2 regions of the Delftia sp. genome follow, and region 1 is predicted to be linked to the other one. Evidence: riboswitches for the same ligand, from Rfam matches in the RefSeq annotation. Region 1 holds a riboswitch; the other holds the start of a gene.

The links. A riboswitch is a leader RNA that binds a small molecule or an ion and turns the genes downstream of it on or off. The one in region 1 is predicted to bind fluoride.
Region 2: another riboswitch for fluoride. It lies ahead of AC5I49_RS16700 (voltage-gated chloride channel family protein); the one in region 1 lies ahead of crcB (fluoride efflux transporter CrcB).

The regions. Positions count from the first base shown of each region.
Region 1 covers NZ_JCABYI010000004.1:344,991-349,385, forward strand. The annotation lists gene AC5I49_RS03385 (hypothetical protein) at 1-65, shown strand, start outside; gene AC5I49_RS03390 (D-2-hydroxyacid dehydrogenase family protein) at 117-1,133, opposite strand; gene AC5I49_RS03395 (DUF4124 domain-containing protein) at 1,570-2,214, opposite strand; fluoride riboswitch at 2,382-2,445, shown strand; gene crcB (fluoride efflux transporter CrcB) at 2,527-2,913, shown strand; gene AC5I49_RS03405 (P-loop nucleotide/nucleoside kinase family protein) at 3,092-3,643, shown strand; gene AC5I49_RS03410 (FecR domain-containing protein) at 3,701-4,395, opposite strand, start outside.
Region 2 covers NZ_JCABYI010000030.1:6,873-11,267, reverse strand. The annotation lists gene AC5I49_RS16705 (DUF190 domain-containing protein) at 1-261, opposite strand, end outside; gene AC5I49_RS16700 (voltage-gated chloride channel family protein) at 258-1,553, opposite strand; fluoride riboswitch at 1,631-1,697, opposite strand; partial or broken gene AC5I49_RS16695 (IS5 family transposase) at 1,868-2,691, shown strand; gene AC5I49_RS16690 (ATP-dependent nuclease) at 2,688-4,142, shown strand; gene AC5I49_RS16685 (HNH endonuclease) at 4,135-4,395, shown strand, end outside.

The DNA of each region.
Region 1 (4,395 bases):
CCGACGAACTGGCCCACCGGGCGAGTGCCGCACGCGGCGATGCTGTACAGGGCGGGGGGCGTTGATCCGTGATCGGGTAGGCGGGTGAAGGGCGAGGTGCCCGCCTGACCCGGCCTTCAGCCTGCGCGTGCCGGGCCTGAGAGCACCTCGGGATTGAGGATGTTGCTGGGCTGGCCTGCAGCGAAGTTCACCACATTGTCGAAGGCGGCGCGGAAATACAGCTCATAGCTGTCTTGCTCCACATAGCCGATGTGCGGCGTGCAGATGCAGTTCTCCAGCCGCAGCAGTGCGTGGCCCTGGAGAATGGGCTCGCTCTCGAAGACATCCACGGCCGCCAGGCCGGGGCGGCCACGGTTGAGCGCGCCCAGCAGTGCATCGGCCTCCACCAGTTCGGCGCGCGAGGTGTTCACGAACAGGGCTGTGGGTCTCATGCGCGCCAGATCCTGGGCGGTGACGATGCCGCGTGTGGCCTCATGCAGGCGAAGATGCATGGACAGCACATCGGATTCGGCAAAGAAATCCTCGCGCGAAGCGGCGGCCGAAAAGCCGTCGGCCTGGGCCTTCTGGCGCGAGGACTCGCTGCCCCAGACCAGAACCTTCATGCCGAAGGCATGGCCATAGTGGGCCACCAGCCTGCCAATGCGGCCATACCCCCAGATGCCCAGCGTGCGCCCGTGCAGCACGCTGCCCAGCCCGAAATTGGCGGGCATGGACGCCGCCTTGAACCCCGATTGCTGCCATGCGCCGTGCTTGAGGTTGGCGATGTACTGCGGCAGCCGCCGCGTTGCCGCCATGATCAGCGACCAGGTCAGCTCGGCTGGTGCGATGGGCGAGCCCACGCCCTCGGCAATCGCAACGCCCTGGTCGGTGCAGGCCTGCACATCGATATGGGCGCCGGCCTTGCCGGTCTGCGCGATCAGCTTCAGGCGCGGGAGTTTTTCCAGCAACTGCCGGCTGATCTGCGTGCGTTCGCGGATCAGCACGATGATGTCCGCATCGCGCAACCGCACCGACAGCTGGCCCACACCCTTGACGGTATTGGTGAAGACCTTGGCGTTGAACGGCTCCAGCAGCCGCGCACAGTCCAGCTTGCGTACGGCGTCCTGGTAGTCGTCAAGAATGATGATGTTCATTGCCTGTGAATCTCTCATAAGCCTTTGATTTATCTCTGGGTTGCCGCGCAAGAGGTTGTCGGCAAATGTTCTGATCCGCTTTTGCGCTTTGCCCTGGGCATCATCAACGCCTACCTGAACCGGCCTGCCTGACTATTGTGTGACGCTTGCGCAGCCAGGGCCCCGAGGCCCGACGGTCACATTGTCGTTCAACCAGCCCCGGGCTTGAGGCTGAAGGCTTCGGCCCGCGCCAGATCGCGCAGCCGTGGTTACACAAGCCGCGCAGATGCCAGCAAGCCCTGGCAGGTGAAGCCGATCACTGGCACGCTCTGTCGCCCGCGCAGCTGTATCAGCGAATTACACCCTGCAACGCCTTGCGGACCCCTGGTCAGACGGGACTTGGGGGTTGCCACCTGCCGGCGAAGCCGGTGAAGGCCGAGAGTGTGATGGACCGCGCTCAGTCGCACTCAATCATGGTTCCACCCAGTATTCGGCAGCTCCGCCCTTGACTGTCACTGATGAATTGGCCGTTGCGGTTGTAGATTCCGCCATTGCTGTCGTAGCAAAGTGCACCCTTGCAACTGGATAGAGGAACAGGCTGGGCCGCCCGCGGTGTGAAAACCGGCTTCGGTGGTTCCTGCATCAGCGGCGTATTGGAGCCGCATGCAGCATTGACGCTGGTGATTGCTGCATTGGTGCGTATCCGTTTTTCATCCAGGGAAAGGGTGCGAATGCTGGATACGAATTCCAGCTCCTTGCGCGCCTCCTTGCACTGGGAGGATGCGCCGAGCTGCTCCGGTGCAGGAGCATTCGCCTTGCGGGCCTGCTGTTCGATGACGCGCTGCTGGCTCTCGATCTGGCGCTGCTGCATTTCGTTCATCTGGCGCTGCTGCTTTCGCTCATTGGCCTCTGCGGCCTCGGCCCGTTCGCGGTAGATTTCATCGTCCGATTTTTTGCGCTGTATCAGTGCGCCGGATTGGTCGCTGCTGCAGGGGCTGTCTGAAAAAATCAGTTTTCCAGAAACATCCTTGCATTGATAGACCTGGGCGGTGGCAGGTAAAGCCAGAAATGTCGCAACGATTGTCAGAGTCAATAGGCGCATATGCATCTCGGTGAATGAATGGGAGTGATGGTATCCCGGTACGGTGAATCGGTTGAGGTTAAGTTATTCCAATAGGCCGCTGCAAGGGATGCAGGGTCGGTATTGCCGCCACGGGATGGCTGCCTGTGCTCGCTTGCCCGGAGTAAACTCGACCACCGCAGCAATGGCTGCACGATGGGAATGGAGCTTCCCGAAACCGCCCTGCAAGGGGCTGATGGCTCCTGCCTTGGTGGGGCGTGTCCTGCCGGTGGCAGGGCCGTGTCTTGATCCTGCCCGGCGCGCCCGTCCCGGTTGTTTGATGAAAGGACGGTCATGGGTATCTACGGTTTCATTTTGGTGTTCGTGGGCGGCGGCCTCGGCTCCGCGCTACGGCATGGCTCGAACCTGCTTGCACTGCGGCTGGTGGGCAGTGCCTATCCGCTGGGCACCTTGGCGATCAATGTGCTGGGCGCTTTCGTGATGGGGGTGGTGGTGGAGTGGTTTGCGCTCAAGACTTCGCTGCCGCAGAGTGCGAGGCTGTTCATCACCACGGGCATTCTGGGCGGCTTCACCACGTTTTCGACCTGCGCACTGGAGATCGGCATGCTGTACGAGCGCGGCGACTGGCTCGCTTCCGTGCTGTATGCGCTGGGTTCGCTGGTGCTGGGCGTTGCCGCGCTGTTTGCGGGGCTGGGGCTGGTTCGGATGGTGGCCCATTGAGGCGCCCTGATTGCGCTATGCTGTGCGCCATGGCCCGCCTGAACGCAACGCAGATTATTCGCACCATCCATTGGATGGTGGGTTAGCCAGCGGCCTTCGGCGCCATGCAACCCGCCCAGAGGAGGCGGGTTTTTTCATTCCGCCTCCAGGGTTTTCACAAGCCTTTCAGGAGATGGATATGCAGGTTTTCGAACCGTCCCGCCATGCGGACGACGCCCAGGCCGATTCCCGCGCTGCGCGGCCGGCCACGCTGCACATGGTCTGCGGCAAGATCGGCTCGGGCAAGTCGACGCTGGCACGGCAACTGGCGGCGCAGCCCGGCACGGTGCTGGTCAGCGAGGATTCCTGGCTGGCCGGTTTGTATCCTGGCGAGATGCAGTCGGTGGCCGACTATGTGCGCTGCAGCGCGCGGCTCAAGGGATTGATGGGGGCACATGTGCAGGCGCTGCTGGATGCCGGCGTTTCAGTGGTGCTGGACTTTCCTGCCAACACGCTGGAAGGCAGAGGTTGGGCGCGCAGCGTGTTCGAGAGGGTGGGTGCCTCCCACCGCCTGCATTTCCTGGATGTGCCCGATGAGGTCTGCAAGCAGCGCCTGCGTGCGCGCAATGCGGCGGGGGATCATCCCTTTCAGGCCAGCGATGAGCAGTTCGACCTGATCACCAGCTACTTTGTCGCGCCTTGCGCACAGGAGGGCTTCGACGTGGTGCATCACCCGTATGTGCGGGCCTGACCGCAAAGGCCGTGCGGCCGCCGGCTCGCCCACTGGAACGCCTCCTCGATCGCCTACTCAATCCCCGCCAGACCGTGCCTGCACTTGCACCCAATAGCGTGTACGGGTGCTCAACTGCAAGGGGAAGCGGCTGACGAGCGCGGCCAGGGCGCGATCGGTGTCGTCCACGGGAAAGGCGCCCGAGACACGCAGGCCTGCCACCTCGGGCGTGCAGCCCAGGTAGCCGGGCCGGTAGCGGGCGAGGGCGTCGATCAGCTGGCCCAGCGGCATGTCCAGCGCGATCAGTCCGCCTTCGTGCCAGCTGGCGGCAAAGGGATCGGCAGACGCGGGTGGCTGGGCGGCGCTGGCCGAGAAGGCGGCGTGTTGCCCGGCCTGCAGCTCGGTGGGGGTGGCTTCGCTGTCCAGGGGCTGCAGGCGCACGGTCTTTTCCTGCACGTTGACATGGCACAGGCCGTCGTCCGCGACATGGACCGTGAAGCGCGTTCCCAGGGCCAGTACATGGCCTTGCGGGGTTTGCACACTGAAGGGGCGGCCCAGTGCGTCTGGCCCGGTGGCGACGAGGATGCGGCCGCGGTAAAGGCGCAGCAGGCGCTGGCGGTCGTCGAAAGCCACGTCCACGGAGGTGGCTGTATCCAGGGCCACCAGGGAGCCGTCGGGCAGCGTCAGGTCGCGGCGCTCGCCAGTGGCGGTGCGATGAGCTGCCTGCCAGTGCTCGAGCGGCGCGCCTTTGCAGGCGAGCCAGGCCGTGGCAC
Region 2 (4,395 bases), on a different contig from region 1:
GTCCAGCAGTTCCAGGCATTGAGGATGTCGCATGTCGAGCACTTCGGCATGGCTGTGCGAGAGACGTTCGCCCGGCAGGTAGCCCGAGCTGACCCGATGCAGCATGGCCTGGCGGATGTGCGCGTTCTTTGCTGCAACCAGCAGGTGATGAGCCAGCGCAGGCGCGCTCAGGCGGTGCCAGAAGCGCGTGGCCTTGGCCGTGCTAGCGCCCGGGAAGTACAGACGCAGAGCTGCCAGCGTGGCCGGTTTGGTGCTCATCATGCTGGATCCTTGGTCTTGGTTGCCTCCACATCGCGGCGTGGAACTTCGGCCCCGGTCAGGCTGCGCCTGTGGTGCTTGCTGTGGCCAATGCGCTGGGCGTGGTAGATGCCTGCATGCCCGGAGAACAGGTAGGCGGTGACGCAGCCGATAGCCGCCAGTGGTCCGATGCCAGCGCCGAACAGCTCCATCGCCATCAAGGTAGTAGCAATGGGCGTGTTCGCCGCCCCCGCGAATACTGCAACAAAGCCGATGGCGGCCATGAGCGCGAACGGCATATGCAGCAAAGGCGCCAGGACGTTGCCCATGGTCGCACCGATGTAAAACAGCGGTGTCACCTCGCCGCCCTTGAAGCCCGTCCCCAGCGAGGCGACCGTGAACACCAGCTTGCCCAAGAAGTCCCATGGCAGCATGGGCTCTTGGAAGGAGCGAGCGATGTCCGGAATACCCAGGCCGATGTAGCGGTAGGCGTCGAGCGCCCAAACCGCCGTGGCGATGACGAGGCCGCCGAAGAAAGGCCGCAGTGGCGGGTATGCGATCAGGTGTTTGACCAGCGCGCCGATCTTGTGCACGGCGGTGGCAAAGAGCATTCCGACCAGGCCAAAGAGAATGCCGGCGATGATGACGGCGACCACACTCCAAGCATCGATATTGTTCACGGCGCTCATGGCGTAGTGGGTGTGGTGGACTCCCCAGGCGGTGCAGACCTGATCGGCTACGAAGGCTGCCACGATGCAGGGAAACAGCGCGTCGTAGCGCATACGGCCGATGGCCAGCACCTCCAGACCGAAGACTGCCCCGGCCAGCGGCGTGCCGAAGACCGAAGCGAAGCCGGCGCTGATTCCGCTCATCAGCAGCACGCGGCGATCGTCTTGGTGGAGTCGGAAAACATGCGTCAGCTGGTCGGCCAGAGCGCCCCCCATCTGCACGGCGGTGCCCTCGCGCCCGACTGATGCGCCGAACAGATGGGATATGACGGTGCCGCCCAGTACCAGCGGCACCATGCGTAACGGCACCACCTGCTTGGGGTCGTGAATCTCTTCGATCAACAGGTTGTTGCCGCCGTCCACCCGCTTGCCCAACAGGAAGTAAACGAGGCCCACTGCCATGCCTGCGAAGGGCAGCAGCCAGATGATCCAGGGATGGGCCTCACGCCAGGCCGTCGCCAGGTCCAGGGACAGCAAGAAGAACGCGGAAGCGGTGCCGGCCAGGGCCGCCACGAGGGTGGCGAAGATGAACCACTTGCCCAGATAGGGAAGCAGTTCAAGCTGTTCGAAATGGGGGAATTTGCGCATTGGTCAGGTAGCTCGAATTAATCGGCCTGACCAACGACGAGTTGCATGCGCGAGCGCCTACAGCCCTGAACAAGCCAGGTTCTGTAGGCGTCATCAGCCGCACTAGTGCGGCGGTTTTAGAGGCACGCCATCTCTTTGCGCTGCATTATAGGAAAAAGCATGGATGCTGTGCAGTACGCGCCGCGAGATGGCCGGTGTTTTGATTTATTAAAGTCGTAAACATGCTAAAGAGTGGCTAACACCACTTCGTCACAGGCCCCCGCAGAGCAGTTACGCTCGCTGCCCTCATGGCATGACGACCCGTAAGCAAAGAACTGTGGCTACAGCTACAACCCCTGATCCCAGCCTTCGTGCCTTCTGCCAAAGGCGATGCGCGCAAACTCGCAGTCAGCGATGAAGCCGTCCTCAACGGCATCTTGTTCGTGCCGCAAACAGGCATTCCATGGGAAGACCTTCCCCAATCGCTGGGCTACGGCAGCGGCATGACTTGCTGGGGGCGCTTGCGCGACTGGAACGCCGCTGGTGTCTGGGAGCCGCTGCACTAAGCCATGCAGACTTGCTTGCGTGAACATGACCAAATCGATTGGAGCCGGGCCAGCATTGATGACTCCTCGGTACCAAGCCCCAGGGGCAGGAAACGGGCCCAAACCCCACTGACAGAGGCAAGCTCGGCTCCAAGCGGCATATCGTCGTAGATGCCAGAGGCATCCCGCTGGTGATCTTGGTCAGCGGCGCGAACCGGCACGACTCCAAGATGTTCGAGAGGTGCGTGGACGCGATTCCTGCGATTGCTGGCCTGCCAGGACGTCCCCGTAGAAGACCGGCAAAGCTGCACGCCGACAAAGGCTACGACTTCAAGCGATGCCGAGCCCACCTGAGGCAGCGGGGCATCATTGGCCGGATTGCCAGACGAGGCATTGAGAGCAGCGAGAGGCTGGGCAAACACCGGTGGGTGGTGGAGAGGACGCACAGCTGGTTTGCAGGCTTTGGCAAGCTGCGAATCCGCTTTGAACGACGGCTGGATATCCACGAAGCGCTGCTGAAATTGGCGGCAGCGGTCATCTGCGCGCGCTTCGTGGATCGGTGGTGTTCGCCAGTCTTAAGCCCAGATATAATAAAATTTAGGGAGGAGAGATGAATTTCTACAAGAGTACTAAAAACCGCGACTACGTCCTGCCGCAGGGAGCAGAACTCCCGTGTGTCGTTTACATCGTAGACAACTGGGACGACTACAACTTCGAGACGTTGTACCACCTCTGTCTGTTCAAAAAGAGCGGGGGCAAAGAAGTTCTTGGGGATGTGAAGATTCTCCAGACCAACAGTCGGAACACCAAGATCCCCGATTCGTTCCCTTCTCTTGGTCCTGAGTTCTTTAGCCTTGGTCAGGACTTGGAGTACTACGAGAACATGCGCAAGCATCTCCCGAAAACCCATCGCAAGGTATTGGATGCTTTGAACGACGTCGTCGTGAAGCCGCAGTTGCTCGATGAAATCGAAACGTCGAGTGGCTTCCGCAATTCGCTGATTCGATTCAATGATGCTAAGCTAGCTTTGCGCGACGGACTGGCAACGCTTGAGGAGCGGCCCTTGGAGAAGGGCTATAGGTTCATGTACTCGGGCAAGATTCCAGGCGCTGAAGAGGGAGTGTCCATAGACGTGGACCTTCAGCCAGATGACCCTGTGCCAGGCCGAATCCTCGCGATCATTGGTCGCAACGGAGTGGGGAAGACTCAATTTTTAGCCCAGCTTGCACGAGACCTTGCGACGACAAAGCGGGTGTCGATAGAGACAGCCAGCCAAGTAGAGTCTGCTTTTGAGCCTGCCAGACCTCTTTTCTCACGAGTCATCGCGTTGTCCTTCAGCGCATTCGACAAGTTCCAGCGCCCCGAGCCGGAGAAGTACTTCAGCTATATCTACTGCGGGGTGCGTGATGACAGCGGCGGAATTTCTAGGCGAGCACTTGAAGCGAAGCACCTTGAGTACCTAAAGCGCATCGTTGAACAAGACCGTGAGGACCATTGGGAGCAGCACGTTGCGAACGTAATGGGCGTTCCGAAGAAAATTATCTCCATTACGGAGCACATCGAGGAGCTTGAGAAGAGCCTGCCGCCCACCATGAGCTCCGGGCAGTCCATCCTGGCCTACTTCATTTCGGCTGCACTGGCTTACCTCAAGGAAGGGTCGCTGGTCATCTTCGACGAGCCCGAAATTCACCTGCATCCCAATGCAGTTGCGCTGCTGATGCAGACCTTGCAGGCACTGCTGAAGGAGTTCGACTCGTACGCAATCATCGCGACCCATTCACCGGTGGTGATCCAGGAGGTTCCCCGCAAGCGGGTCATTCGGTTTGAGCGTGAAGGCAACATCACCACTGGCAGTCCCCTCGGCCATGAGTCATTTGGGGAGAATATCGCCGAGCTGACCCGCCTGGTGTTTGAGACTGTCGAGATTCCAAATTTCTATAAGAAGACATTACAGGCGCTGGCCAAGAAACACGATTTCGACACGGTCGCCAAGATGTTCGACGAACAGCTAAGCCTGCACGCAACGGCGTACCTTGCCTCGCTGTACGAGGACGGGGATGCATAAGCTTACCCTTGCAGCCGGTCTCCCGAGAGAGCATTTTTCCGGTATCGTCGATGGGAAAAGCGGTGACCGAGGCGCCCGATTGACGGACATGCTACCGGTAGTCCAAGCTCACTATGGAGTCTTTGAGGCTGCCTATACAGTGGCGGACATCAGTGGTGTGGCTCAGGGCACTTGGACGAAGACTGAACGTGAAGACCTGCTGCACTGCTATGAGACCACGGCCAAGGCTCTGCAGCAACTGAAGACGCTGATT